One region of the Arthrobacter sp. TmtSoilC48 genome, then DNA from elsewhere that is predicted to be linked to it. Evidence: riboswitches for the same ligand, from Rfam matches in the RefSeq annotation. Region 1 holds a riboswitch; each other region holds the start of a gene.

Region 1 (9,467 bases):
CCCTCACGAACCGCGGCGACCGACTCGAGCGCCTGCGCCCACGGCTCGGGCTTCATCACCATGCCGGCGCCGCCCCCGTAAGGAGTGTCGTCCACGGTCCGGTGCTTGTCAGTGGTGAACGTCCGGAGGTCGTGGACGTTAAGTTCCAGGAGCCCATCCTGGCGTGCCTTGCCTATCAGCGAAAGTTCAAGCGGGGCAAGGTACTCCGGGAAGATGCTGACGACATCGATCCTCATTCAGGCATCATCCCCGGCGCCGTCCCTGGACTCCCCGGCCGTGTCATCGTTGATTTCGAAGAGACCAGCAGGCGGTGTGATGAGAATGAAGCCGTCCTCGATGTTGACCTCAGGCACGATCTCATCGACGAAGGGAACCAGGATTTCCTTCCCTTCCTCCGTCTTAATGGTCAACAGGTCCTGGACCGGCAGTGTGGTCAGAGCGGCAACTTTGCCCACAACCTGTGAGCCAACCCGCGCCTCCAACCCTACGAGTTCGTGCTCATACCAGCCTTCGTCGTCTTCGTCATCGAGTTCTTCGGTTTCGATGAAAAGCTTCGCACCACGGATGGCCTCGGCGGCGTTGCGATCTGCAATCTCTTCGAAGCCCAGCAGGAGGATGTCTTTGTTCCATCTGGCGCTTCGGATGGTCAGCGGGCCCGCAGAGGCCGGCTCGACGACGAATTCGGTTCCAGCGACGAAGCGCTCGGAGGGGGCGTCGGTGAGCACTTGCACCGTCACCTCGCCGCGTATGCCATGGGGTTTGCCGATCCGGGCCACCTGGAGCTGCATGGGTTCCTCTGAATTCTCGTTGTGCCCGCGCTGCCGGGCAGCAGCGGAAGTGAAATGATCGATAAAGCAATCCGGCCCCTCCACCATATTCGGTGAAGGGGCCGGATCTAAGACAAGTATTGCTGAGCGCGTTACCGGCGACGATCGGTGTCGACGACGTCGACCCTGACCTGCTCGCCACCTGCCAGGGCTGCAACCACAGTGCGCAATGCGCGTGCGGTACGTCCCTGACGGCCGATCACCCGTCCGAGGTCCTCCTGGTGAACACGCACCTCAAGGGATTCCCCGCGGCGGTTGTTCCTGGCACTGACCTTGACATCCTCAGGGCTGTCAACGATCCCACGGACCAAGTGCTCGAGCGCTTCTGCCAGCAATTTACTCAGCCTCGGTGGTCTCTGCTTCAGCCTCGGCCGGAGCTTCGGCTTCGTCCTTCTTGGCCTTCTTGGTGATGGCTTCCGGAATGATGACGGAACCCTTCTCCGGGGCTACGAAGGCTTCCTTCGGAGCTTTGGTCTTCAGGATGCCTTCCTGGCCCGGCAGGCCCTTGAACTTCTGCCAGTCACCGGTGATCTTAAGGATCGCGGCAACCTGCTCGGTCGGCTGGGCGCCAACGGAAAGCCAGTACTGGGCGCGCTCGGAAGCGACTTCGATGTACGACGGCTCTTCGGTGGGGTGGTACTTGCCGATTTCTTCAATGGCACGGCCATCGCGCTTGGCGCGGGCATCCATGACGACAATGCGGTAGTACGGTGCGCGCATCTTACCGAAGCGCTTAAGGCGAATCTTTACGGCCACTTTTGTGGTCACTCCTGTTTCTGAAACGGGGTTGAACCCGACGTTCTGCACCCGTGGGGCGGGCCATACTTGGGGGTTCGAAAGGACAAGATTTGGGCACGGAGAGAGGGGCCGCGCCAATCAAGTACCTGACCATTGTGCCAGATGCGGGAAGTAATTACGACTTTCGCCACTCCCGGCCCCAACGGTCAGACAGACCAGACGTAGAGCCCTGACCGCTCCGCTTTTTCCACGTCAGTAGCCAAGGAGGCCAACTGCTGCACGTACTGACGCGATTCGTCCGCGCCAAAAGGCATGTCTTCCTGCGCTGCCCACGCCGCAGCGACGTCGTCAAGAACGTTCCCGTCGCCTTCGCTTTCGTACGTCAGCAGCTCGGCAAGTGCCCTCACCATCGCCTCTGGAACACCAAGGAGTGCGTCGCTGGTGACGTCCACCAACGCCAGTTCGTAGTCTGCGCCGGCAGCATGAACGGCTTTGCCGGCAAGGTCACCCAGTTGCTCGACCTCAAAGTCGGTGATGCCATCAATCCTGACGGCGGGGCCGGTAACGTCGGCGCCCCGGTCCAGGGCAGCCGCCCTCTTGAGGGCTTCATCGTGGGTGGCTACAAAAATTTCGGCAAAGCCCATGGAGAGTGCTCTCATTCGTTCGTGCTGACGGGGCGGCGGCAAGGGCCCGGGGGCGAATACCGTCAAGACCCAGCCTAGTGCAGTCCCGGCCCCTGCCCTCGAAAAGGCAGTGGGAGGTTGCTTAGCGAACTGCCACGCGCAGCGTGTTGCGCCAGGGGTCTTCGAACTGCAACTCCAGGCCCGTATGGTGGTTCGCCACGGACGCAACTTTCAGCCGGTCAGCCAGTGCGGCGACATCCTCGGCAGATGGAACCTCGATCAGGACTTCGCCCAGGCCCAGCGTATCCCTGCGGGGCCCGGCCCCACGGCTGTTCCATACGTTCATCGCCATATGGTGGTGGTAGCCGCCCGCAGAAACAAACAATGCCTGCCCATGCCAGCCCGCTGTCCTCTCAAAACCCAGCGTGTCCACATAAAAATCCTGGGCGGTCTGCACGTCACCTACCTGAAGGTGCACGTGCCCGACGCCGGCAGCGGCTTCCCGCTGGCCAGTCACGGCAGCCTCGCTCAAGTGCTGCTGGAGGAAACGCTGCGGCGGCAAGGCAACATTGTCCATCACCACATTCCTGCCATCCCACTGCCAGACATCGCGCGGCTTGTCGTAGTAGAGCTCGATACCGTTACCCTCCGGATCGGTGAAGTAGAACGCTTCACTCACCAAATGGTCGGCGCTGCCCACAAAGGCGCGCGGTTCATACTGTGCCGCCGTGGCGATGGTGGCTGCCAGGGAAGGCTGGTCCTGGAACAGAATGGCGGTATGGAAAAGTCCCGCTTCCCCACGGCCTGGAATCTGCAGGCCGGCCGCGGGAGCGAGGTGGACTACAGGCTTGCCCAGTCGTCCCAGGTACAGCCCGCCATCCTGCTCGGCCACGATCTCCAAGCCCAAGGCCCGCTGATAGTAGTCACTCATGACCTTCATATCGCCGACCTTGAGCATGACCGTGCCCATCGTGAGTTCGGCAGGAAGGAGATCCTGGTTGGATGTCGTCGTCATGTGAAGCTCCCGGTTCATAGGTGGCCGCCCTTCGGCACGTTCTACCTATCTAAATCACTTGAAGCTTCAATTTATTCCTAGTAGACCACTTTCCCGCGAAGGACTACATGGTTCAGGCTTGCCACAGTTGCGAGGTTCTCCCTGGGATCATCCCGGCACAGCACGACGTCGGCACTTGCCCCTTCGCTGATGGCCTCGGCTCCCAGCCACTCCCGTGCGCCCCACGTGGCGGCGTCCAGTACGGCAGTGGCTGGCAGGCCGGCGTCGTAAAGCTCCTGCATTTCATCAGCGATCCTGCCGTGCTTGATCACGCTCCCTGCATCCGTTCCCGCGTAGATGCGAACACCGGCTTCAAAGGCCTCGAGCACCCGTTCACGGCGTCGCTCCCAGAGCCGGGTCATGTGCTCGGCGTAGACTGGAAACTTAGGTGCGGCCTGGACGGCGATATCCGGAAAAGTCGCGATGTTTACCAACGTAGGAACAATCGGGACAGACTGCTCCACCAGACGGGGAATGTGCCGGGGCAAAAGGCCGGTGGCGTGCTCAATGCAGTCAATCCCGGCGTCGAGCATGTCATCAATAGTGTCTTCAGCGAAGCAGTGGGCCGTCACGCTGGCCCCTTCGTCGTGGGCGGCAGAAATCGCATCCCGCACCACGTTCCGAGGGAAGGAAACCGCGAGGTCGCCGGCACCGCGATCGATCCAGTCGCCCACGAGTTTCACCCAACCGTCCCCATCCCGGGCTTCCTTGCGGACTGTCTCCACGAGTTCGCCGGGCTCCACTTCGTGACCCAATCCACGCAGGTAACGCCGGCTCCGGGCGATGTGGCGCCCGGCACGAAGCAGCCTCGGGAGATCCTCCCGCCGCTGAACCCAGCGTGTATCGCTTGGCGAGCCGGCGTCACGGATCAACAACGTGCCGGATTTCAGGTCGGCTTGGGCCTGGGCAAGGGTTGTCTGCTCATCAACTGCCCCGCCGACGCCAAGTCCAATGTGGCAATGGGCGTCCACAAACCCAGGGAGGACCCATCCCTCCAGTATGGAATCGGGTGCGGCAACGGGACGTTCGAACGTCAGGTTGCCATCAACGGACCACAGCCCGTGCCGTTGGTCGTCTCCTGCAACAAGCACAGGACCGGTGAATTCGATGATGTTGGCCATGGCAAAAGCCTAATCTGCCCTGCATGACACAGGTTTACCGACGGGTCTGCGTTTGGATCATGACTGGGCCCCGGATCGGAGCTGTGGTAGCTTCGTCTACGACCACACGGGGGCCCCTGCAGGGGCTGAGATCGGACTGAAGCAGTCTGCGACCGTTGAACCTGTCCGGGTAATGCCGGCGAAGGAAGTGAGTAATCCTTTGAGCACCACCGAAACACAGCACAGCCCTGCCGAAAACCAGGCCAACAGCAGCGAAAAGGCGGCTGAAACCGTCACGCAGTCGCTGAAGTCCCATTCGCTGGCCTGGCTGGAAGACCCCGCCAACGGCATTCGCGTCCCCGTCACGGAAATCGCGCTTGAACCGTCCCCCAACGGGGAGGCAAACGCTCCGCTGCAGGTGTACCGGACCGCGGGGCCCGGCAGTGATCCCGTAGTGGGCCTGGAGCCCTTCCGGGCCGCATGGATTGAGGGCCGGGGCGACACGGAAGCCTACTCCGGCCGCGAACGGAACCTGCTCGACGACGGCAAATCGGCCGTCCGCCGAGGCGCAGCGTCGGCAGAGTGGAAGGGCGCGCAGCCGGTGCCCCGCCGCGCCGTCGAAGGCAAGACCGTCACCCAGATGCACTACGCCAGGAAGGGCATCATCACGCCTGAAATGCAGTTCGTGGCGTTGCGTGAGAACTGCGATGTTGAACTCGTCAGGAGTGAAGTCGCCGCAGGCCGGGCCATCATTCCCAACAACATCAACCACCCGGAATCCGAGCCGATGATCATCGGCAAGGCATTCCTGGTCAAGATCAATGCCAACATCGGCAACTCCGCCGTCACGAGCTCCATTGCCGAAGAGGTAGACAAGCTGCAGTGGGCCACCCAATGGGGTGCCGACACCGTTATGGACCTGTCCACCGGCGATGACATCCACACCACGCGTGAGTGGATCATCCGCAACTCCCCCGTGCCCATCGGAACTGTCCCGATCTACCAGGCCCTGGAAAAGGTCAACGGCGAGGCCAATAAACTCACGTGGGAGATCTTCCGCGACACTGTGATCGAGCAGTGCGAGCAGGGTGTGGACTACATGACCATCCACGCCGGCGTGCTGCTTCGGTACGTGCCGCTGACAGCCAACCGCGTCACCGGCATCGTGTCCCGCGGCGGTTCGATCATGGCGGGTTGGTGCCTGGCGCACCACCAGGAAAACTTCCTCTACACGCACTTCGATGAGCTGTGCGAAATCTTCGCCAAGTACGATGTCGCCTTCTCCCTCGGTGACGGGCTGCGCCCGGGCGCCACGGCAGATGCCAATGACGCCGCACAGTTCGCCGAGTTGGACACGCTCGCCGAACTGACCCAGCGGGCATGGGAATTTGATGTCCAGGTAATGGTTGAAGGACCCGGGCATATTCCCTTCCACTTGGTCCGCGAGAATGTGGAGCGCCAACAGGAACTCTGCAAAGGTGCCCCCTTCTATACCTTGGGACCGCTTGTCACGGACGTTGCTCCCGGCTATGACCACATCACCTCGGCAATCGGTGCCACAGAAATCGCCCGCTACGGCACCGCCATGCTCTGCTACGTAACTCCCAAGGAGCACCTGGGGCTGCCAAACAAGGACGATGTCAAGACCGGTGTGATCACGTACAAGATCGCAGCGCACGCGGCGGACCTCGCCAAGGGACACCCGGGCGCCAACGAACGCGACGATGCTCTGTCCAAGGCCAGGTTCGAGTTCCGTTGGCGGGACCAGTTCGCACTGTCCCTGGACCCGGTCACCGCCGAGGCATTCCACGACGAAACACTGCCAGCGGAACCGGCGAAGACCGCGCACTTCTGCTCGATGTGCGGACCCAAATTCTGCTCGATGCGTATCAGCCAGGACATCAGGGACGAGTTCGGTTCGGCCGACGCGCAGGCAGCTATTGCGGGGATATACGACGGCATGCGGGAAAAGAGCGAAGAATTCCTGGCTTCAGGTGGCAAGGTGTACCTGCCTGAGCTGCAGCTTCCCTCTACCCACGCGGCCGGAGCGTCAGGAAACCTTAACTGACCTCGTCCGGACAACATCGGCCACAAATGAGCGGATAATCCGGTCTCCATCAACCGAGTCCTGGGGCCGGTGCCCTCCAGCTGCTACGCGGCGGAGGGCACCGGTGTCCTCCAGGTACCCGGCGATTTCTTCGTACAGGGGTTCCCACCCGCCCGTAAGGACGAGGGTAGGCACGCCGGGAACGATGTGAAGGGGCGCCTCCCAAGGAGGCGCCTGAAGCCGGAGGCGACGTGCGGAACGGCGGGCTTCGGGCGTGTCCAGCCCGCTGGCTTCGGCCGAAAATGCACGCCTGAAGTACTCGCGTTCGTAGTCGGCATCCTCAACCTGGTTCCGCACGTCAAACAACGGCTCCATGAGCGAACGATGGAATGTGGTGGCAGGCAGTTCGGCGGTCAAGGATAAACAGGCCGGTTCAACCAGTGTCAGGGAGTGCACCAGGTCCGGGCGTTCAACTGCTGCGAGCATGGCAGAGATTGCACCTTGCTCATGCGCCACGACGTGCCCGCCCCCGGCATCCTCCAGCGAAGCAACGACGATGCCGATATCCGCAGCGACGTCCGATTCCAGGGGTTCAGCGACTGGATCGAAGCCGTGCCGGCGGAGGAAAAGTGCGTCATATGACAGGGCCATGCCGTGCTGCCTGGGCCATGCCGAGGCGCCAAAGCTCCCCAGTCCGTGGACGAAGACTACGCGCTGCTTGTGCATGGATTCACCCTAGTCCAGAGCCCTGACATCGCCGCCCAAAAACAGTTGGCGCCGTTATGTGCATTCATAACGGCGCCAACTGTCACAGTGTTGAGTCGGAGGTTCCGGGTTACTTGCCCAGGAACTTCTCGAAGCCCTTGGGGAGGTTCAGCGTGGACGGATCGAAGTCCGCAGCGCCCTGACCGAACGCCGCTCCTGTAGGAGCTGCCGAGGCCGCGTTGGCACGTTTGGCTTCGGCCTCCCGGAGTTCCTGGGCTGCCTTTGCCGGGTTGCCGGAGCGCGCCTTCTTCTTGGGAGCGTTCTTGGCACCCTTGCGGCCGCCACCGGGGCCACCCATTCCAGGCATGCCCGGCATGCCCGGCATGCCGCCCTGGGCCATCTTCTTCATCATTTTCTGGGCCTGGGCGAAGCGCTCCAGGAGGCCGTTGACCTCGGAGACGTGCACACCTGAACCCTTTGCTATGCGGGCCCGGCGGGAGCCGTTGATGATTTTGGGAGCCACGCGCTCGTGCGGCGTCATGGACCTGACGATCGCTTCGACGCGATCGATTTCGCGTTCGTCGAAGTTCTCCAGTTGCTGGCGGATGTTTTGGGCACCCGGCATCATCATGAGCATCTTCTTCATGGAACCCATATTGCGGATCTGCTGCATCTGGGCCAGGAAATCGTCCAGGGTGAAGTCTTCCTGGTCGGCGAACTTCTTCGCCATCCGGGCAGCTTCGTCCTTGTCCCAGGCCTTTTCAGCCTGTTCGATCAAGGTCAGGACGTCACCCATGTCCAGGATGCGCGAAGCCATACGATCCGGGTGGAAGAGCTCGAAGTCGTCCAGACCTTCACCGGTGGACGCGAACATGACCGGCTTACCCGTGACGGACGCAACCGAAAGTGCGGCACCACCGCGGGCATCGCCGTCGAGCTTGGACAACACGATGCCGGTGAAGTTAACGCCGTTGTCGAACGCCATGGCCGTGTTGACGGCATCCTGGCCGATCATGGAGTCGATCACGAAGAGCACTTCGTTCGGGATGATCGCCTGGCGGATCCGGCGTGCCTGATCCATCATCTCGGCGTCGACGCCAAGGCGTCCGGCGGTGTCAACGATCACGACGTCGTGCAGCTTCTGGCGTGCTTCCGCCACACCGGCGCTGGCAACCGCCACCGGGTCACCGGCCGGGTGCTCCAACTCCGAGGTGGCTCCGGGGTGAGGCGCAAAGACAGGAACGCCTGCCCGCTGGCCGACAACCTGGAGCTGCGTCACGGCGTTGGGCCGTTGGAGGTCGCAAGCTACAAGGATGGGGCTGTGGCCTTGGGCCTTCAGCCACTTGGCGAGCTTGCCGGCAAGGGTGGTCTTACCGGCACCCTGGAGGCCGGCAAGCATGATGATCGTGGGGCCGGTCTTGGCCATCCGGATACGCCGGGTTTCACCGCCGAGGATCTCCACGAGTTCCTCGTTGACAATCTTGACGATCTGCTGGCTCGGGTTCAGCGCACCCGACACCTCAGCACCCAGAGCCCGCTCGCGGATCCGCGAGGTAAATTCGCGGACCACCGAAACGGCAACATCCGCGTCCAACAGGGCGCGGCGGATCTCCCGGACGGTGGCGTCGACATCAGCCTCGGAGAGGCGGCCCTTGCCACGGAGGTTCTTGAAGGTTGCTGTCAACCGGTCAGAGAGTGAATTGAACACGCGCCGTGCACTTCTTTCGATGGTCTGCGATTGGCGGCCAATGCGGCACGCCAGAGTCTTGACTTAATCCTGCCCCAACAAATTTGCCTCAACCCCAACAAATCTGCGCCAATCAGGGGACTCGACTATCTAGGGTACCAAGTCGCACCTGCAAGATGGCATGCTGGCACAGTGACCAGCAAAACAACTGTGAAAACGTTGCTCATCCTCGGTGCATCCGGGGACCTTACGGGAAGGCTGCTCCTCCCCGGACTTGCAGGGCTTATCGCCACGGGCAGGGCGCCCGGTTTGCGGCTGGTGGGCGCGGGGTCGGACCCCTGGTCGCCGGAACAATGGCAGGAGAGGGTCAATGGCGCATTTGCGGCTGCGTCAAAGGCAGCCGATGCGGGCGGGCGTAATGCCTTGGCAAACGTGGCCGAATCCACCGAGTACCACCAGTTGGACGTCACGGTCGACGGCCCGCTGGCAGACCTCCTGGCACGCTTGGAGGGACCCATCGCCATCTACTTCGCCCTGCCGCCCCACGTTAGCCAGAAGGCATGCGAGGTCCTGCGGCGCGGGCAATTGCCAGCCGGCACGCGCCTGGTGTTGGAAAAGCCCTTCGGCTCGGGCAGTGAATCTGCACGCGAACTCAACCAAACGCTGGCCACGCTGGTCCCGGAGGA
Region 2 (9,467 bases), 1.3 Mb from region 1:
ACCAACCTGCTGATCCTCAGTACAGGTGGGTACGCCGGCCTGGCTCCTTTGTTCGATAAGGAAACAGCCTCCAATGAGTACAACGACCCCCTGCCGCAGGCGTTGATCCTCACATCAATCGTCATATCATTTGCCGTTACTGCCTTCATGCTTGGCATCATCTACCGCACGTGGGCCCTGGCACGGCAAGACGAAATCCAGGATGACATCGAAGACCGCCGCGTGGCCCGGACTCCGAGCTTCGACGCGGAAGACGACGCCATTGTCCCGTTGGAAACATCAGAGTTCGTAGTGACAGCGTCCACGGCCGAGGAACGGCTGCATCCAGAGGCGACGGAAACACCCAAAACGGCATCCACCCGGGAAGGAGGCAGCGCGTGAATCTCGCAAACCTGTCGCCACTGGCTGTCCTCCTTCCGATCCTCGGCGCTGCCCTCGCGTTCGTGCTGATCCGGCACACGGCTGCGCAGCGGGTAGTCAGCATTGTGATCCTCAGCGCGACACTCCTGCTCGAATGCCTGCTCCTGGCATCCGTGTGGGAGGGAGGCACCACATCCGTCACGCTGGGTGGTTGGCTGCCGCCGTGGGGCGTGGTGTTGGTGGTGGATCAGTTCTCCTCGCTCATGCTGGTGGTTTCCACCGTGGTAAGCCTCGCCGTCCTGATCTACGCCACCGGCCAGGGCATGGCCGACGGCGACCAGGAAGCGCCCGTCTCGATCTTCCACCCCACCTACCTGATCCTGGTGGCGGGCGTGTCCAATGCCTTCCTGACAGGTGACCTTTTCAACCTCTACGTGGGTTTCGAAATCCTGCTAACGGCAAGCTACGTGCTCATGACGCTTGGCGGGACGGGGCCGCGAATCCGTGCCGGCGTCACATACGTGGTGGTGTCCGTGGTTTCCTCGGTCCTGTTCCTCATCGCCATCGCCATGATTTACGGAGCTACCGGGACCATCACCATGGCGGACCTTGCCATCAAGCTGGCGGAGCTGGATCAAGGAACCCAGAACCTGCTGCACGTGATGCTGCTGGTGGCGTTCGGGATCAAGGCGGCCGTGTTCCCGCTGTCGTTCTGGCTTCCCGACTCCTATCCAACCGCTCCGGCCCCTGTGACAGCCGTGTTTGCCGGTTTGCTGACCAAGGTGGGTGTTTATGCCATGGTCCGCACCGAGACACTCCTCTTCCCCGGCGATACCCTCAACGTGCCCCTAATGGTGGTGGCGCTGCTGACAATGGTGGTGGGCATCCTGGGCGCCTTGGCGCAGAGCGACATCAAACGTCTCCTGTCCTTCACGTTGGTCAGCCATATCGGCTACATGGTGTTCGGCCTGGCGATGTCCTCCGTCACGGGCCTTGGCGCGGCCGTGTTCTACGTGGCGCACCACATCACCGTGCAGACCAGCCTGTTCCTGGTCACTGGCTTGATTGAGCGGCGGGGCGGATCGTCGTCCATTGACCGCTTGGGCGGCCTGGCCAAGCTCTCGCCACTCCTTGCCCTGTTGTTTTTCGTCCCGGCAATGAACCTTGCGGGCATCCCGCCATTCTCGGGTTTCCTGGGCAAGCTCGGGCTCCTCCAAGCGGGCGTGCAACTGGGTACGCCGCTGGCCATCGTTTTGGTAGTAGGCGGCGTCGTCACCAGCCTCCTCACCTTGTTGGCAATTGCCCGTGTTTGGAACAGGGCATTTTGGCGAAAGCCCGAGGACGCCGAGTACCCGGACCCCGTGCTTCAGACCCCAGGCAAGGTAGGGGTACTTCCCCGGACAATGGTGGGGTCCACTGCGGGCCTTGTGGCCTTCGGTGTTGCCCTCACAGTCTTTGCGGGCCCACTCTTCCACCTCGCCGACGGCTCGGCGGAAATAATGTTGGACCGCACTGCCTACATCCATTCAGTCCTGGGGGACTCCGCACAGGTGCCAGCCGTGGGTCAGCCAGGGGCTGCCAAATGAGCCGAAAACCAATCTCCTTCCGCACTGAACTGCCGCTGCTGGTATGGCTGGTCATCGTCTGGGGCGCCCTGTGGCGGGATTTCAGCCCGGGCAACCTGCTGTTCGGTGCGCTCATCGCCGTGCTCGTGGCCAAGTTCTTCTACCTTCCGCCGGTGGAGCTCAGTGGCAGGTTCCATGTTCTTCGCGCCCTTTCGTTCGCCCTGGTATTCCTGGGCAAAGTGGCGGCAGCGAGCTTCCTGGTCCTCTACCTGGCCGTAGTGAAGGGGCCAAAGGTGCGTAGCGCCGTCGTCGCTGTTCCGTTGCGCAGCCATTCGGACCTCATTGTGACGGCAACCGGGCATGTTATTTCGCTGATCCCGGGCTCGCTGGTGGTGGAAGTGGACCGCTCGACGTCCACCCTGTACCTACATGCACTCAATATTTATGAGGAAGCCGGAATCGCCAGGATCCGTCAGGAAGTCCAGAAGATCGAGGCCACATTGATCCGGATCATGGGAACGCGTGAGGAACTCGACGCTCTCCAGGATGAAGCAACCCCGGGCATGGAAGGGGCAGCCCTGTGAAAGAACTCGTTCTGTTGGTGACTGCTGTCATCCTGAGCCTGGCTGCGGTGGGAGCGATCATCCGTATCGCCATTGGCCCCTCCTTGCTGGACCGCGTTTTGGCATCGGATGTCCTGCTGGCCATTCTTGGAGCCGCGCTGGCGATCGATATGGCGATGAACCGGCACCTGAACAACTTGGTGTTGCTCGTGGCTCTCGCCGTGATCGGCTTTGTAGGCTCCGTAACGTTTGCCCGGTTTGTCGCGGATCGGAGGGATCAGAGCAATGACTCCTGAACCTACTGGCGTGGATGCCGTAATCGACGCGGTGACGGCCGTGTTTCTTGTGGTGGGTGCCCTGATGTCGCTTGGCGCAGCAATTGGCCTCTTGCGGTTCCCCGACCTCATGAGCCGCATGCATGCGGCAACGAAGCCGCAAGTCCTGGGTCTTTTCCTGATGCTCGCAGCCATGGGTCTGCAAATGCGCACGTGGTGGGTTTGGCCGGTTCTCGTGGTGGCCTGGATATTCCAGCTGCTGACCGCACCGGTCTCCGCACACATGGTGGGCCGCTCCGCTTACCGAACCAAACATGGGCACCGCGAACTGCTCACCAAGGATGAGCTTGAAGCGGTTGTCCAAAGGGCAGCCGGCGACGGTTCCACCCCGGATCCTTAGGGTTCCACCCCGGACCTAAGACAACGGGATGGCTGTGCCCGGCCTAGACGATGTCGTGCGTCTTTGCGAAGCGGGCGATGGCACGCTGGGTGCCACGGCTCGCGAAAACCTGGATGAGCGTACTGACGAAGGCCGAAATCAGCGCGAAGGACAAAGCTGAGCGGAGGCTCGTTTCCATATCGTCGTGGCCCGTGGGCGGCTTGTTGCCGGTGGCCTTTTCCCAGCCCTTGTTGACCAACTTGGTGCCGACGAATCCGGCTGCAAGGCTTACTCCGGCACCCAGCAGCTTGAAAAAGAGGTTCATGCCCCCAGCCTAGCCTCACATACAGGCGGGTTGGGACTAGCGGCGGTTTTCGCGTTCCTTGAGGAAAGCTGCCATGGAACCGCGTGGTGCCAGGACAGGAACAACATCGTGATCGGCTTCCCAGACGGCATCCACGGTTCCGAGACCGGAAATTTCCTTGAGCAGGTAATACGTGGGTGGCATCAGCTGCAATTTACCGGCCGCCTCAGCCGCCAGGATCCCGTCCACCGGCATCCAGAGTGATTGCCACGCTTCAGTGGTTTGGTGCTGGGGTGCTGCTTCCGGAGCAGGCTTGGCTACATAGAAGTACGTGTCGAAGCGCTTGGGCATGTCCGTGGGCGTGACCCAGTTTGCCCAGGGGCGAAGGTCTGAGGCGTCAAGGCGAAGTCCGGCCTCCTCCCAAACTTCCCGCAGGGCAGCGGTGAGCACCATGCCTGACTTTGCCGGGGCCTGTACAGGATCGACGGCGATGGAACTCAGGTGCCAGTCTGCAGCGTGCTGTTCCAGCAGCCGGACAGGGTAATCCCATCCATCCTGGTCAGCGGCATCAACCCGGCCGCCCGGAAAGACCACCATGCCGGCGGCGAAGTCCATGGTGGCAACCCTGTGCTGGACGAAGGCCTCAAGCCCGCCCGGTGCGTCACGGAGCAGGATGACGCTCGCGGCAAGGCGGGGTTGGGGAACTGGCATGTCCGTAATGGGAAGGTCCGTCATGAAATACCCCTTTGCCGCGTCGATTCCTGCTGGATCATTGTCTCAGGTCCTGTTGTGGGGCCCGGTGTGCGTGCTCAGACCGGAGAATGGGGCGCAGAGCCGGCCCCGCAACGCAGGAGAAGGGGAGCCAACCGCTTTGTGACTAGCCCGAGGAGCCCACGAACACCCACAGGTGTAAACTGAACCACGCCCATAAGGGCAGATTAATAACGACAGGGGAGCGCCGCCGTCGGACCTTGCAGAGATGCAGGTGACGCGAGGGCGCTGAGAGTGCGGACAGCCGCAGACCCTCGAACCTGATCCGGTTAGTACCGGCGCAAGGGAGTCGAGCTTCTCAGAGTGTCCGGATCCGGGCGGCGCAGGCCGGCCGGGGGTTTCCGGGGAGCACTTTCCCCTCCTGTACCTCAGGAGGCAGAAAAAATGACCACGGCAAGCGTGAAGAAAACCAGTTATAACTGGCGTGTTGTAGACATCGTGGTGGCAGCTTTGATTGCCATCGCCGGCGGCGTGATCTTCTGGGCCTGGTCCCAGGGCGCCGCAATCGTATCCATCCCCATGAACGCCACGTATCCGCCGCTCACCGGTTTGATCGCCGGTGGCTGGATGATCCCGGCCGTCCTGGGCATGCTCATCATCCGCAAGCCGGGCGCAGCCCTGTTCTGCGAAGCCGTCGCCGCCACCGGCGAACTCATCATGGGTTCCCAGTACGGCACCACCGTCCTCATCTCCGGCGTCCTCCAGGGACTGGGCGCGGAACTCGTCTTCGCTGCGTTCCGGTACAAGAAGTTCGACCTCTCCGCTGCACTCCTCGCAGGTGCCGGCTCGGGCCTCTTCTGCGGTCTCAACGATTCCTTCCTGCCTTGGGGCTGGAACATCGCCTACGAAGCAATCGACAAGCTGGCTTACATCGCCTTCACCACGCTCTCCGGTGCGATCATCGCTGGCGCGCTGTCCTGGGTTGCCACCCGCGGGTTGGCCAAAACCGGTGTACTGAGCTCCTTCGCGTCGCGGAAGGCTGCTTCGGAGCCCGTCTTCAACTAATGCCTGCCACGCAAAGCAGCGGCCAGGTGCGGCCTGCCGCCATTACCGCCCAAGGGTGGGGATGGCGGCATGCCGGGCGTTCCACACCCGCCATCCAGGACCTCGATCTCCGGATCGGGCCCGGCGAGCGTGTGCTCTTGCTGGGTCCATCCGGCGCAGGGAAGTCGACACTGCTCCACGCCCTCGCCGGTGTGCTGGGTGACGAGGAAGACGATTCCGACGAGACCGGCTCGCTGTTGATCGACGGCGTTGCTCCCCGCGAACAGCGCGGCCGCGCAGGTCTGATGCAGCAAGATCCGGAAACCCAGGTAGTGCTGTCCCGGGTGGGTGACGATGTCGCGTTTGGCGCCGAAAACCTGGCCGTTCCCCGGGAAGAAATTTGGGCGCGCGTCCATGAAGCGCTCGACGACGTCGGGTTGCGCACCGCTGCAGGCGGCGGCTTGGCACTGGATCACCCGACGGCGGCCCTCTCCGGCGGGCAGAAGCAGCGCCTTGCGTTGGCTGGCATCCTCGCGATGCGGCCCGGGCTGATCCTCCTGGACGAACCTACGGCCAACCTGGATCCGGTGGGCGTGCTTGAGGTTCGGGACGCCGTGCAGCGCTGCCTGGACAAGACCGGTGCCACTTTGGTCGTGGTGGAACACCGCGTGTCCGTGTGGAAGGACCTGGTGGACAGGATCGTGGTCCTCCAGCCACCCTCGGCCGGGGGCGGTGTGCTCCTGGACGGCCCCCCGGATCAGGTGCTCACAGAGGCCCGCACCATGTTGATGGCAGCGGGAGTGTGGGTGCCCGGGTACGTTCCGGCTACTCGCGCCCGCAGGAGCACAAGTCAGGAGTTGGGCGGCCATGAATCCACCGCCCAACTCCTCCTGGTGGCACAGGATCTGGCTGTCTCCCGTGAGAAGTCGCGCCGTCGCCGCTTCAAAACCATCCCACCCGTCCCCGTGCAATCGGGTATCAGTGCACAAGTACGGGCTGGCCAGGCACTCACCATCACGGGTCCGAACGGTGCCGGCAAATCTACTTTTGCGCTCACCTTGGCCGGCCTTCTGGCGCCGGTTGATGGCAAGGTGAGTGCCGCCGTCGAGCTTTCCGAGGGAGCTGGAATCGACCCGTTCAAGTGGAAGGCGGATCAGCTGATTTCCCGCATTGGCACCGTGTTCCAGGAACCGGAGCACCAGTTTGTGACGGGCAAGGTTCTGGACGAGCTGATGTTCGGACCAAAGCATCTGGGCCACGGTGAAGAACGCGTGGATGAATTGCTGGAGCGTTTGCGGCTCACGCATTTGGTGGACGCGAATCCTTACACGTTGTCCGGCGGCGAGAAACGCAGGTTGTCCGTGGCCACGGTCCTTGCGGCCCACCCTAAGGTGCTGGTCCTGGACGAGCCCACGTTCGGCCAGGACGCCAACACCTGGGCCGAACTGGCATCCTTCCTCTCTGAACTGCTCGATGCTGGAACAGCCGTTGTGTCCGTGACGCACGACGAAGAATTCAGCGCGGTCCTGGGCGGCACCGAGCTGCGGCTGGATCCAGCTACACCGCAAGTTCCGGACCCGCACAGCCAAGCAGCCCGCCAGGAAGCCGGTGCTGCATGAGGGACGCCCTGAACCTGCGCGGCAACCACGCCCTCCTTACGCGCGCCAACCCCTTGGTTAAGTTCGTGTCCGTGTTCCTCATTTCGCTGGTGCTGGCATTGTCGATCGACTGGGTGTCCGCTTCGACTGCCCTCGTCGCCGAGCTGGCCCTGTTCCCGTTGGCTGGCCTCACGCTGGGGCTTCTGTGGCAGCGGGCCTGGCCGCTCATCATTGCTGCAGCGATAGGTGGTTGGAGCACCGCAATTGTGGCGGCTGACAGCGGGGCTGTACTGCTCGACGTCGGACTCTGGTCCATCAGCGAAGGTTCCCTTCAGCTGGGGCTGGGATTCATGCTGCGCGGCCTGGCGATAGCCCTGCCGGCAATCCTCTTGATGACCTGCACAGATCCAACCGACCTGGCTGATGCGCTGGCACAGAAAGCAAGGCTGCCACACCGCTTTGTCCTTGGATCGCTGGCCGCGATGCGCCTGGTGGGATTGATGGCTGAGGAATGGCAGACCATCGGCATGGCCAGGCGGGCCCGCGGAGTGGGTTCGCAGGGCAGTCCGCTGCAACGGCTCAAGGCAACGCTTGGACAGAGCTTCGGGCTGCTGGTCCAGGCAGTGCGTCGGGCTTCCCGGTTGGCCGTCACCATGGAGGCGCGTGGTTTCGGTGGCGGGCAGAGAACGTGGGCCCGGGAATCCACATACTCCCTCCTGGATGTCTGGGTCCTCCTGGGCGGCCTCGTCATCGCTGCCGCTGCTGTACTGGCGGCCGTCGGCGCTGGAACGTGGAGTTTCGTCTGGCGTTAGCTCTTCCGTTGGATCTTCTCGAACCTTGCCCGGGTGAGGAACCCCAACTGGGCTTCCTTTTCAGCCAGCTGGATGACGGGGCCAAGCTCGAAACACGTGGTCTCGAGGCGGCGAACTGCCTTTGCGTTGCGGGCGTCCGGCTCAACAATGATCCGGTCCTTGCCGGGCAGGGAAAACATGTATCGGATGAGGGACGTGACGAGACGTGGTGTGAAGTTGGGAATCGGACGCCTCGCAGGCGCCAGCAGCAAATGCATTCCGATGTCCTCCTCCCGCGCCGGGTATGCCTCGCCTAACGGATCGTGTAACGGTTCATAAGTCTGGAAGAGCGCCAGCGGCTCGCCATCGACCACCACCAAAAAGGCATGGTGAGTGTCCAAGGAGTCAAGGAAAGCGTAGATCTCCAGGACGTCCTCGCGCGAATGCTCCAGCATGCCCCAGAACCTGGCACGAGGCTGGCTGACCCAACCATGAATGAGGTCAAGGTCTTCGGCGGGAACCAACGGGACGATCCGCAGTACGCCCCATCCGTGAAGTTCTTCGGTGTAGATCGTGGTCCGGACAGCGAAGTCCCGGGTGCTTGTGGTCATGATTTCCTTTGGGCTGGGCTGGGCTTGGTTCGTGCGAATTAGGGGGCGTCTTAGGAGTGGTCATGACTGAGCTCGCTCCAGTCCGTGACCACAGGGATCATCTTTCCTGAGGCCCAGAGCGGCATCTGGTCCGTAAAATGTGGATGCTCAGGCCGTCCAGCAGCGCCGAATGGCACAATCCAACGGCTGTTGCTGCGATCGGACAGGTCCCAGACATAGCGGGCCACGGGTCCGCGGAAACTGCGGTCGTCCACACCAGGGAGGCTTTCGGTGCAGAGTACGCATCCGGTATCTCCGCTTAGTTCTGGGGTTGGTGCCGAAGCGGCGAGGTCGCCTGGGAGAACGTGGACCGCCAGGAGCTTATGCCGATCGCCCCATACGGCATCGTCCAGCAAGGAGTCTTCCAAGGCTGCATCCTCGAGTGCGGCCGCGGCCTCCACAGCCATATCGATACCAAGCTGCGAGGCTCTGACCAACAGCGTTTCCAGGGCGAAACCTATGCGTGAAGCGACCGACAGCCAGGGCCCGAACAGAGGGGAATACCCGGTAGGTTCAGCCAGAGCCGCCAGCGCGGGATGACGTGCTATGCGCTGAACCAAGGCGCCCCGCCATGACGCGAAAACGGCCGCAGTGTGGCTGCCGGCCGCCATTGTCCCGTCCCACTCGAGCAGCAGCGTTCGCAGTGACTTGGCCTCCCTGGACATATCTGCCGGGTCGAGGTTGCCCAGCACCTCCCGGAACATGGGCCATGGACCGAGCAAGGAATCCATATGGATGGATTGCATGTGGTCCACGGTCAGTTCACCATGCACCTCCTCCAGAAGCTCCCGAATCCGCAGAGCCCTATGGGCGGGGGCGAACTCCATCGCTACGGCATCGCCGCCGCCTGCAGCACGATCATTGGCGCTGACTGCAAGCCGTTGGACCTCCGTGCGCGGCAGGGCAATGTAATCGCCGTCCCAGCCATGCCGTGCCGACAACGCCGGAGCAGGCAACCGTCGGTTGGCCGGATTTCGTTGGGGAACCAATCCAGCTACGAAATGCCGTACCGCTCCGGCAGCATCAGCAGTCACGACGCTGTTGACCGGTTCCACCCACGAATCGAAAGCTGCTTCGACGTCGCCCACACTCCCGCTTCTCAGCAGTGGCAGGAGGGCCTCGAAACCGAGCCGCCCCTCAACCTGCGCCGGGAAACGCAAACTCAACGCGGCGCCGTCGGGCGTTTCCGAGATCACTGGACCGCGGGCGGTCTCGATGATCTCCACT
Region 3 (9,467 bases), 350 kb from region 1:
CCAGGCGGTCCAGCTCCACGGCGAAGAGCGAATTCGCGGTTTTGGCCTGCCCATAGGCGCGCCATTTGTCATAGCCGGACGTGAAATTGATGTCGTCAAAGCGGATGGGTGAGAGCTTGTGGCCGGTGGAGGAAAGGGACACAACCCTCGCGTTCCCGGAGGCGGCAAGTGCAGGCCACAACAGGTTGACCAGCGTGTAATGCCCCAAGTGGTTCGTGGCGAACTGAGCCTCCCAGCCCGGCCCAACGCGATGCTCCGGGCTTGCCATAATCGCCGCGTTGTTGATCAGGATGTCCAGGGTGTCGTGCTGGTCCAGGTAGCGCGTTGAGAACGCCTTGACGGCCGCTTGGTCGGCGAGGTCCAGGGCGTCCGCTTCCACGGTGTCCGCCAAACCTGCCTCTGCCAGCACCTTCCGTGCGTGTTCGAGCCTGCGCGCCGGAACGGTAACCGCCGCCCCGGCCGAGGCCAAAGCCCGCACTGTCTCCAGTCCAAGCCCGGAGTAACCACCGGTGACAATTGCCGCCTTACCCGTCAGGTCAAGGCCTTCTACCACTTCCATGGCGGTTGAGCCGTGCCCAAAACCGGAGCCGATGGGGCGTTGGGGCGTTGCTGTGGATTCTTCGCTCATGCTTGAGCTTTGCACAGATCAGGACCGATGCAGGCAACGACTAGTAGACAGGCTTTTCGGGCTCGACGTCGCGGACCCAGGCGAGGATACCGCCGTCGAGATGGCTGACGCGCTTGTAGCCTGCCTTCTGCGCGGCCTCCAGGACCGCAGCAGAGCGCGTCCCGGCCTTGCAGTGGAACACGATGTCCTTGTCCTGCGGCAAGTCCACCCAGGCCTCGCCTGAAAGAATCCTGCCCTGCGGGATAAGGACCGATCCATCGATGTTCACGATGCTGTGCTCGCCGGACTCGCGGACATCCACCAGTTCAAAGTCGCGTTCACCCGCCTCCCGCTCGGCCAACATCCGCGCGAGGTCTTTGGCAGTGACCGTGTGCTCCTGGTCAGTGGCCGCAGCCGGAGTCACCCCACAGAATGCCTCATAATCCACGAGTTCAGTGATGGGCTCCGCTTCAGGATCCTTGGAGACCTTGATTTCGCGCCAGCTGCCGCCAAGCGCATCGAACAGCGCCACCCGGCCAAGCAAGGAACGGCCGACGCCGGTAATCAGCTTGACTGCCTCAGTCACCATGAGGGATCCAACGGCAGCACACAACATACCGAAGACTCCGCCCTCACCGCATGAAGGCACTGAGCCGGCAGGCGGGGCTTCAGGGTAGAGGTCGCGATAGGTGGGGCCGTGCTCGGCCCAGAAGACGCTGACTTGCCCGTCGAAGCGGAAGATGGAGCCCCAGACGTACGGCTTGCCGAGAATCGCGGCGGCGTCGTTGACCAGGTAACGGGTGGCAAAGTTGTCCGCACCGTCCAGGATGAGATCGTAATCCGCGAACAGCTCCAGGGCATTCGAGGAGTCAAGGCGGACGTTGTGGAGGACAACATCCACCAAAGGGTTGAGCTCCGCAATGGCCTTCCGCGCAGATTCGATTTTGGGCGTGCCCACATCGCTGACGCCGTGGATGACCTGCCGCTGCAAATTGCTGAGGTCTACGTCGTCGTCGTCGACGATTCCCAGGGTTCCAACGCCCGCCGCGGCGAGGTACAGCAATGCCGGAGATCCCAGCCCGCCGGCACCTATGACAAGAACTTTCGCATTCTTAAGCCTGCGTTGGCCCAGAGCGCCGATTTCCGGAATGATGAGATGCCGGGAGTACCGTTCCACCTCGGCCGACGTTAGTTCGGCGGCCGGTTCAACGAGGGGCGGCAGGACGGCGGGCGCGGGGCGGGCAGCAAGAATTGAGGCCATACCCCAATGTATGCCTGCCGATGCCGCCCGGTCATATTACCCACCGGTACAGTGGTCATAACTGCAAAGGAAAGGCGGCAGACTGTGGCTGACGGCACACGGGCAAACGATGGAGCACCAGCGAAGCAAGAACGGACTGGTTCGACGCGTTCAGCAAGGTTGCCCCGGGACGAGCGCCGCGCGCAGTTGCTGAACGCCGCCTTGGAAGTTTTCGTATCCAACGGCTTCCACGGTGCGGCCATGGACGAAATTGCCGAGACAGCACATGTGAGCAAGCCGGTCCTGTATCAGCACTTCCCTTCCAAGCGCGAGCTGTACATGGCACTGCTGGACAGCCACCTGGCCGCCCTGACCGATTTGATGCTCAATGCCCTGAACTCCACCACGGATAACAAAGAGCGCGTGAAGGCAGTCATGCGGGCCTACTACAGGTTCATCGCCGACGACGACCAAGCCCACCGCCTGGTTTTCGAGTCTGACCTCATCAATGACCCCGATGTCAGCTCGCGCTTGGAAACGTTCAACAAAACGTTCGCCGACGCAGTGGCCCACGTCATCGCCGAGGACACCAAGTTGCCCCCTCTGGAGGCGCAGCTCCTTGGCCGCGGACTGGCAGGAATGGCGCAGGTCAGCGCCCGCTACTGGCTCGAAACCGATGGAAACCTCGACCTCGATGTAGCCAGTGATCTGATCTATCGTTTAGCTTGGCGCGGAATCAGTCGATTCCCCAAAGAGTCCTAAGCTACAAATAGAGGACTGACTTAAAACTTGATTGGCTTGGAGGCCTTGCTGTGGAAGTAAAGATCGGCATTCAGAATGTTGGCCGTGAAATTGTGCTCGAATCCGCACTCGATGCTGATGCTGTCGCCAAGATTGTCGGAGAGGCCATCTCCAAGGGATCGGATCTGCGGCTCACGGATGAGAAGGGCCGCCAGATCATCGTTCCCGGCAATGTGCTGGGCTACGTTGAAATTGGTGCCGAGGAAGTGCGCCGCGTCGGTTTCGGCGCACTCTAGCGGTTCCCGGTTACAGCTGCCGCTAAGGAGTCTCCATGCTTTCACTCGTTGTGGTGGTTCTTGCCACGATCGCTACAGGATTCATCGTGTGGGCAAATGACAAGCGACACGGCAAGTACGGGATCGCATTGCCGGCGGGCGTTTCGGCAACCGTCGGCGTGCTCAGCTGGATAGCTTTCATCATGGCAGGCTTTGGTTACCAGCCCGGCCTGACCTGGATCCCCTGGGTCCTCCCCATCGTGTTGGGGACGGTCATCGCGATTGCCGTTGTGGTCTTTCTGGGCCGCAAGCGCACCCAGCATGACACCGCCGCCCTCACCAAAGCCCTGAGGCTCTAGGCACTGTTCACTCAATAAACTTCGCTGGCCATCGCCCATGGGTGATGGCCAGCGAAGTTTAACGTTCAATCCCGTTCAAGCCCCTGGGTAGCGACGCGGCTGCTGGGTAGCGATCCGGCTGCTGGGTAGCGATCCGGCTGCGCCTTGGCACCGGACGCCGCTGCCGCCTCGCTCACGGCGGTCGCAGCGGCGATGTCGCGTTGGGTCACCTGGCCCCCGGCGTCATGGGAAACGTAACGCAGGAACACCTTGTTGTAACGCCAGTCAAGATCCGGATGGTGGTTCTGTTCCTCGGCAATCCGGCCAATGGCGGCGATGAGCGCCAAGGCGTCGGCCGCCGTTGAGGTTTTGAACACGGTCACGAGGCCGTCCTGGAGCTTCCAGTCCGGGAGGTCCTTGAGGGCGGCCTCCATGGCGACCTGGGTCAATTGCTCTTTCCTGTCAGCCACCACGGCTCCTTCATTCAGAGGAACTCTGCCCGGCCTTCCATGGCCGATGACGCGAGGGCGTGCTCCCGGCGCGGAATACGGCCAGCCTGCTTGGCCAGCCTACCGGCGATCACCGCGTGTTTGAAGGCTTCGCCCATCTGCACCGGATTCTGCGCACGGGTCACGGCTGTTGCCAGCAGGACAGCATCGCAGCCCAGCTCCATCGCAAGCGCGGCATCGGAGGCGGTCCCGATGCCGGCGTCGAGCACTACCGGTACGGAGGCCCGGGACACGATCAGTTCGATGTTGTGCGGGTTCAGGATGCCCAGCCCCGTTCCAATAGGCGAACCGAGGGGCATGACAGCTGTGGCGCCCAGGTTTTCCAGGCGCAGCGCCAGAACGGGATCGTCATTGGTGTAAGCGAAAACCTTGAAGCCGCGGTTCACCAGCTGTTCCGTGGCCTCAACGAGTTCCACCGCGTCCGGAAGAAGCGTGTGTTCATCGGCAATGACTTCCAATTTCACCCAGTCCGTCTCCAGGGCCTCCCGGGCGAGCTCCGCGGTCATCACGGCGTCCTTGGCAGTAAAACAGCCAGCCGTGTTCGGCAGGACCCGGATGTTGTGGTCCACCAGGAGCTGGAACAATGAACCTGTCTCGGCCGGTGAGTATCGGCGCATCGCAACAGTGGTCAATTCCGTTCCTGAAGCCAGGAGGGCTGCTCCCAACCCGTCCAGGCTCGGCGCACCACCGGTACCCATGATCAGGCGGGAGCCGAATTCGACGCCGTCGATCACCAAAGCGTCAGTGCTCACGTCAGTTTTTGCTGCGGTCATTTTTCAGCCTCCCTGGACTGCGGTTACGAGTTCGAGTTCGTCTCCATCGGCGAGCGCAGTCGCTGCCCATTGGCTGCGCGGCACAACCTCCGAATTACGTGCGACGGCGACACCCAGCTTGCCGCCGTCGGCTGCCTGTCCCCGGTGGTCCAGCGCGCGGCCTGTGATGGCACTGACGAGTGTGCTCACGGACGCGTCGTCCGCCACGGCGTGTTCGGAGCCGTTGAGTTTGATGTTCATGGTGTGTCCTTGATTGCTGGTTGGAGGAGGTGATCCTGAGTTGCCGTAAATCGATCAGGCCGGAAAATGGACCATCGGGGGTCGGCTGGGCCGCTGATCAGTCCGCCTACGATTTTGGCGGCCACAGGCGTCAAGAGAACGCCGTGGCGGAAGAACCCGGTGGCGATCACGAGACCGTCGATGGTGCCCCCGGGCCCGGTAACTCGTCCAAGTAGGGGTGCGTTGTCCGGTGTGCCTGGCCGTGCACGGGCTGTCGCTTCCAACAGTTCCAGCTCCGCCACGGCAGGAACCAACACTTGGGCGTCACGCAGGAGTTGATAGACGCCCCCGGCGGACACTGCGTTGCTGGACGCAGACAACCCGTCCTCCCGCTGGGTGGCTCCAATCACCACCGTTCCGTCGTCGCGGGGGACGATGTAGACCGGCACCCCGCGGACCATGCCCCGGATGGTGGATGTGAGCAGCGGCTGGAGGTGTTGGGGAACGCGCAGCCTGAGAATGTCGCCGTAAACGGGCCGCAGGGGCAGGTTGAGACCCTCGGGGAGACCGCCGATCCTGGCTGCATCCAGCCCGCAGGCGAGCACAGTCTCTGAGGCCCAAACAACGCGCCCGGCGCCCGAATCGAGCTGGACCCCGCAGACGCGTTCCCCGTCCCAGAGCAAACGGGACGCTTGGAACGGCAGGGCGAAACCGTCCTCCGCTCCGGAAACCCAGGTTGCGTCACTTGGTCCGTGGGCTGATAACCCGTCCAGGAGGCATCGTGCAAGGCGCCGCGGATCCACTTGGTGATCGGCCGGTATGTCGAAGGCACAGGAAATCCCGGGGCTGAGCAAAGGCTCGCGCTCGCGCGCTTCACGCAAAGACAGTGGCTCCACGCGCAGCCCCGCGGCCTGCTGGACCGTGCGGAGGTCTGCCAGCGCACGGCGGTCGGCGGCGTCCGCACCAACGGCGATTGTCGACGTCGTGCGGTATCCGGCGGCTGATTCGCTGCCGTGGACGCTCCGGACGAAAGCCGGCCACAGTTGGGAGGATTCCAGCATGAGTTCCAGGAGGTCTTCCTCCTGGTAGTGGAGTTCACTGACCGGAGCCAGCATTCCGGCGGCAGCGAACGTCGCACCCGCTGCGGGAGTGGGATCAATGAGGACCACAGAGCGGCCCTGACGGCGGGCTTCGTGGGCGATGCCAAGGCCGATGACGCCACCACCAATGACTGCCACGTCTGCCTGCAAGGGGATTTGGCGGGATTCTGCCATATGTTTCCTTCCCTACGCCGGTATTAGCCGGATCAGGTCAAGCGGTCGGCGCTGAAGCCCTCTCAGCCGGACGGTCATATGACGCTGTCACGGCTCCCGCAGTACGTGCCCAGTTTAGAGGAACTACTCTGGTTTCCATGACCCAGCATGATGTCCACACCACTGCCCGCCTTTACTTGTGCACTGATGCCCGCAAACGCCAGGGCGATTTCGAAGACTTCGTCGACGCCGCGTTTGAGGGCGGCGTCGACATCATCCAGCTTCGCGACAAGACGCTCGAGGCCGCCGAGGAGCTTGAGGTCCTGGAGGTCCTGCACAACGTTGCCCAGCGGCACGGAAGGCTGTGGGCCGTCAACGACCGCGCCGATGTTGCCAGTATTTCCGGGGCTCCGGTGTTCCATATCGGCCAAAAAGACATCCCGTTACGCGCTGCACGGCACCTCCTCCACGACCGCACGGTCATCGGCCTGTCCACCCATACCCCGGACCAGGTTGACGCCGCGATAGCTGCCTCCCCCGGCAGGAGCGGACTGGATTATTTCTGTGTTGGCCCGGTGTGGGCAACGCCCACAAAGCCAGGCCGTGAAGCAGTTGGGCTGGACCTGGTCACATATGCCGCGGAAGCCGTAAAGCGCGCGGATGAGGAGACCGTAGGCGGCGTCCTCCTCCCCTGGTTCGCCATCGGCGGCATAGACCTCACCAATGTTGAACAGGTGGTTGCAGCCGGAGCCAGCCGGATCGTGGTGGTACGTGCCATCACTGAGGCGGAGGACCCGACGGCGGCGGCCAAGACCTTGCTGGAAGCGCTCGACGCCGGATAACCACCCCGGCGCCTTGGCTGCTGCGGAGGATATTCGAAAGTGTCCTAAGCCGTGAGCCCCAGCCCGGACATGCGTCGCCCATGCCGCTCCGCCAGCTCAGCGGTGAGGGCCTTGACTGCATTGCGTGCATCCCCGCCGCCCTTGAGCAGCGGTCCCAGCTGGGGATGTTCCATGCCTACGCGTTGTGCTTGCGTCAGGGCTTCACCGACCAGGCGGCGGCCCCACAAAGCCAGGCGCGACGCCAGGCGGGGGTCATCAGACAGGGCCCTTCGCAGGAGGATGCGTAAAACTTCCGTGGCTTGGTCGGCGGAGGCCACCTTCTGGACAAAGAGTTGCGTCCCGCCGTCAAGGAACGACGCGACCATGCGGTAGAAGTCCGATGACACGGTGTCGATCACATAGGCCTTCATGACGGATTCAAACCAGTCCGCTGGCTTTGTTCGCTCGTGGAAGTGGTCAAACGAGCGCTGGAACGGAAGCATGGCTTCTTCGGCATCGAGTCCCATCTCCGAGAGCCGGCTGCTGATCAAGGCGAAGTTTCCGTAAGCGCCGACGGCGATCTTTGCCAGTACTGCCCTGTCATGGAGGTTGGGAGCGTACCGCGAGTCGAAAGACAGCCGGCCAAACGCGGAGAGCTCGCCGTACGCCATGGCCCCCAGCAGCTCCGAAGAGAGTCGCTGGATGCGAGCATTATCGTCCAAGGAAGTGCTCATGGTCCAAGACTATCCAGCGATTTCGGGCTAACCTGATTTTCGTGTCACATCATCGGATTTCGCCCAACGTCGACGACTCGTCGGACCAGCTCGCGGCGGCATTTGCAGCCCTCCGGACCGAACTGGAGCTCCCGGGCGAGTATCCGGCCGAAGCCGTGGCGGAAGCCCGCAAAGCGGTGGAAAACCATACGCTGCCGGACCGTGACCTCAGGGACATTCCGTTTGTCACCATTGATCCAGCCACGTCCACCGATTTGGACCAAGCGGTGTTCATTGAACGTGCCGGCGACGGTTACAAAGTCCTCTACGCAATCGCGGACGTGCCATCCTTCGTTGCTCCCGGCGGGGCGCTCGATGCCGAAACCCGGCAACGGGGACAAACGTTTTACGCTCCTGACGGGAGGATCCCACTGCACCCGGAGGTCATCAGCGAAAACGCCGGAAGCCTGCTGGCCGGTCAGGACTGCAGCGCCTTCGTATGGGACTTCGAACTGGACCTCAATGCGGAGGTAACCGCCACGTCCGTAGCCCGTGGCACTGTCCGTAGCCGCACGAAGCTCAGTTACAAAGGTGCCCAGGAGCAGATCGATGCCGGCACAGCCCCGGAGGTCCTTGAGCTCCTCAAGGAGGTTGGCCTGAAGCGCGTGGAGCTGGAACGACTCCGCGGTGGCGCCAACCTGAACATGCCGGAGCAGGAAATCGTCCAGGCGACAGGTGGCGGAGGCTACAGGATTGTGGCCGCGCCGTCCTTGCCTGTGGAGGACTGGAATGCGCAGATATCCCTCATGACCGGGATGGCGGCCGCCCAACTGATGCTTGACGGAAAAGTGGGCATCCTGCGCACCATGCCGGCACCGGATGAGCGGTCACTGCTCCACTTCAAGCGCCAGACAAAGGCCCTCGGGAAACCCTGGGACGGCGAGATCACCTACGGTGAGTACCTTCGGACACTTGACGCTTCGGATCCCAAACAACTTGCGATCCTGCACTCCGCAGGCACACTCTTCCGCGGCGCTGGATACACGCCTTTCGATGGCGAACTTCCCCCCAACATCATCCAGTCAGCAATCGGCGCACCCTATGCCCACACCACTGCCCCTTTGCGTCGCCTCATCGACCGTTTTGTCCTGGTGATCTGCGAGGCCCTCAGCAACGGCCAGCAGATCCCCGCCTGGGCACGGGAAGCACTTCCATCCCTGCCTGAGATCATGGCCTCATCCGACCAACTGGCCGGCCGGCTTGAGCGTCTGGCCATGGACACAGTGGAAGCTGCACTCGTGGCCAACCACATCGGCGAGGAGTTCGACGCGGTCGTCATCTCCGGTTCCAAGCCGTCCAACGGCACGACCAATGGCAATGGAAGGGCAAACGGAAACGGCAATGGGCCGTTCGGCATCATCCAGATAGCCGAACCCGCGGTGACCGCCCGATGTGACGGCGAAATGGAATCGGGCACCAAGGTGCGGGTGCAACTCCTGAAGGCCGATATCGCCAGCCGCGAGATCCGCTTTACCCTGCTCCCCTAAGGCCCCGCAGGACCCGAACTGCCGCCGATCCGGGCTTTAGCGCTCCCAGAGGATAGACTGACCCTGTAGTAATGGATGCCCGGTCGTTGATTCAGTTAATTTTTGAACTCAACAAGCCCGCCCCTACGCGATCTTGAGATGTGCCCGCTGGTCACCAGTGCCAGTACTTAGATAGCCCGCGATCGGCTTCCACTGGATTAGCTTGCGCGCCCGTTCGTGCTCCGGTACGGCTCCGCCACCCGTTGAGCATGCAGCGCCAATGCCCAAATGAATAAGGAAACTCCCTGTGAGTGAATTGCACACCCATGAAGTCCTGACGGACGCCACCGGCACCGAATCCATCGAGCCCGAGGAAACGATCATCTCTGATGAGACGCCCCACGAGATCGAAGAGAAATCGTTCGCTGACTACAACGTCCGCGCCGACATCG

The links. A riboswitch is a leader RNA that binds a small molecule or an ion and turns the genes downstream of it on or off. The one in region 1 is predicted to bind thiamine pyrophosphate.
Region 2: linked by a shared signal. The riboswitch ahead of AC6I97_RS05100 (ECF transporter S component) and the one ahead of thiC (phosphomethylpyrimidine synthase ThiC) in region 1 are both predicted to bind thiamine pyrophosphate.
Region 3: linked by a shared signal. The riboswitch ahead of thiO (glycine oxidase ThiO) and the one ahead of thiC (phosphomethylpyrimidine synthase ThiC) in region 1 are both predicted to bind thiamine pyrophosphate.

The regions. Positions count from the first base shown of each region.
Region 1 covers NZ_AP046049.1:2,354,440-2,363,906, reverse strand. The annotation lists gene trmD (tRNA (guanosine(37)-N1)-methyltransferase TrmD) at 1-236, opposite strand, end outside; gene rimM (ribosome maturation factor RimM) at 237-788, opposite strand; gene AC6I97_RS11090 (RNA-binding protein) at 920-1,162, opposite strand; gene rpsP (30S ribosomal protein S16) at 1,164-1,583, opposite strand; gene AC6I97_RS11080 (hypothetical protein) at 1,772-2,224, opposite strand; gene AC6I97_RS11075 (VOC family protein) at 2,331-3,203, opposite strand; gene AC6I97_RS11070 (amidohydrolase family protein) at 3,281-4,363, opposite strand; TPP riboswitch at 4,460-4,567, shown strand; gene thiC (phosphomethylpyrimidine synthase ThiC) at 4,563-6,410, shown strand; gene AC6I97_RS11060 (alpha/beta fold hydrolase) at 6,393-7,115, opposite strand; gene ffh (signal recognition particle protein) at 7,225-8,802, opposite strand; gene AC6I97_RS11050 (glucose-6-phosphate dehydrogenase) at 8,974-9,467, shown strand, end outside.
Region 2 covers NZ_AP046049.1:1,062,401-1,071,867, forward strand. The annotation lists gene AC6I97_RS05065 (Na(+)/H(+) antiporter subunit C) at 1-381, shown strand, start outside; gene AC6I97_RS05070 (Na+/H+ antiporter subunit D) at 378-1,946, shown strand; gene AC6I97_RS05075 (Na+/H+ antiporter subunit E) at 1,943-2,509, shown strand; gene AC6I97_RS05080 (MrpF/PhaF family protein) at 2,506-2,784, shown strand; gene mnhG (monovalent cation/H(+) antiporter subunit G) at 2,774-3,163, shown strand; gene AC6I97_RS05090 (DUF4235 domain-containing protein) at 3,207-3,467, opposite strand; gene AC6I97_RS05095 (NUDIX hydrolase) at 3,504-4,181, opposite strand; TPP riboswitch at 4,386-4,522, shown strand; gene AC6I97_RS05100 (ECF transporter S component) at 4,602-5,222, shown strand; gene AC6I97_RS05105 (ABC transporter ATP-binding protein) at 5,222-6,820, shown strand; gene AC6I97_RS05110 (energy-coupling factor transporter transmembrane component T family protein) at 6,817-7,611, shown strand; gene AC6I97_RS05115 (GNAT family N-acetyltransferase) at 7,608-8,201, opposite strand; gene AC6I97_RS05120 (penicillin acylase family protein) at 8,252-9,467, opposite strand, start outside.
Region 3 covers NZ_AP046049.1:2,002,723-2,012,189, reverse strand. The annotation lists gene AC6I97_RS09565 (SDR family NAD(P)-dependent oxidoreductase) at 1-628, opposite strand, end outside; gene moeB (molybdopterin-synthase adenylyltransferase MoeB) at 669-1,868, opposite strand; gene AC6I97_RS09555 (TetR/AcrR family transcriptional regulator) at 1,875-2,609, shown strand; gene AC6I97_RS09550 (DUF3107 domain-containing protein) at 2,660-2,884, shown strand; gene AC6I97_RS09545 (hypothetical protein) at 2,920-3,222, shown strand; gene AC6I97_RS09540 (4a-hydroxytetrahydrobiopterin dehydratase) at 3,288-3,671, opposite strand; gene AC6I97_RS09535 (thiazole synthase) at 3,686-4,483, opposite strand; gene thiS (sulfur carrier protein ThiS) at 4,487-4,723, opposite strand; gene thiO (glycine oxidase ThiO) at 4,720-5,976, opposite strand; TPP riboswitch at 5,969-6,086, opposite strand; gene thiE (thiamine phosphate synthase) at 6,114-6,797, shown strand; gene AC6I97_RS09515 (ferritin-like fold-containing protein) at 6,842-7,510, opposite strand; gene AC6I97_RS09510 (RNB domain-containing ribonuclease) at 7,552-9,036, shown strand; gene AC6I97_RS09505 (DEAD/DEAH box helicase) at 9,323-9,467, shown strand, end outside.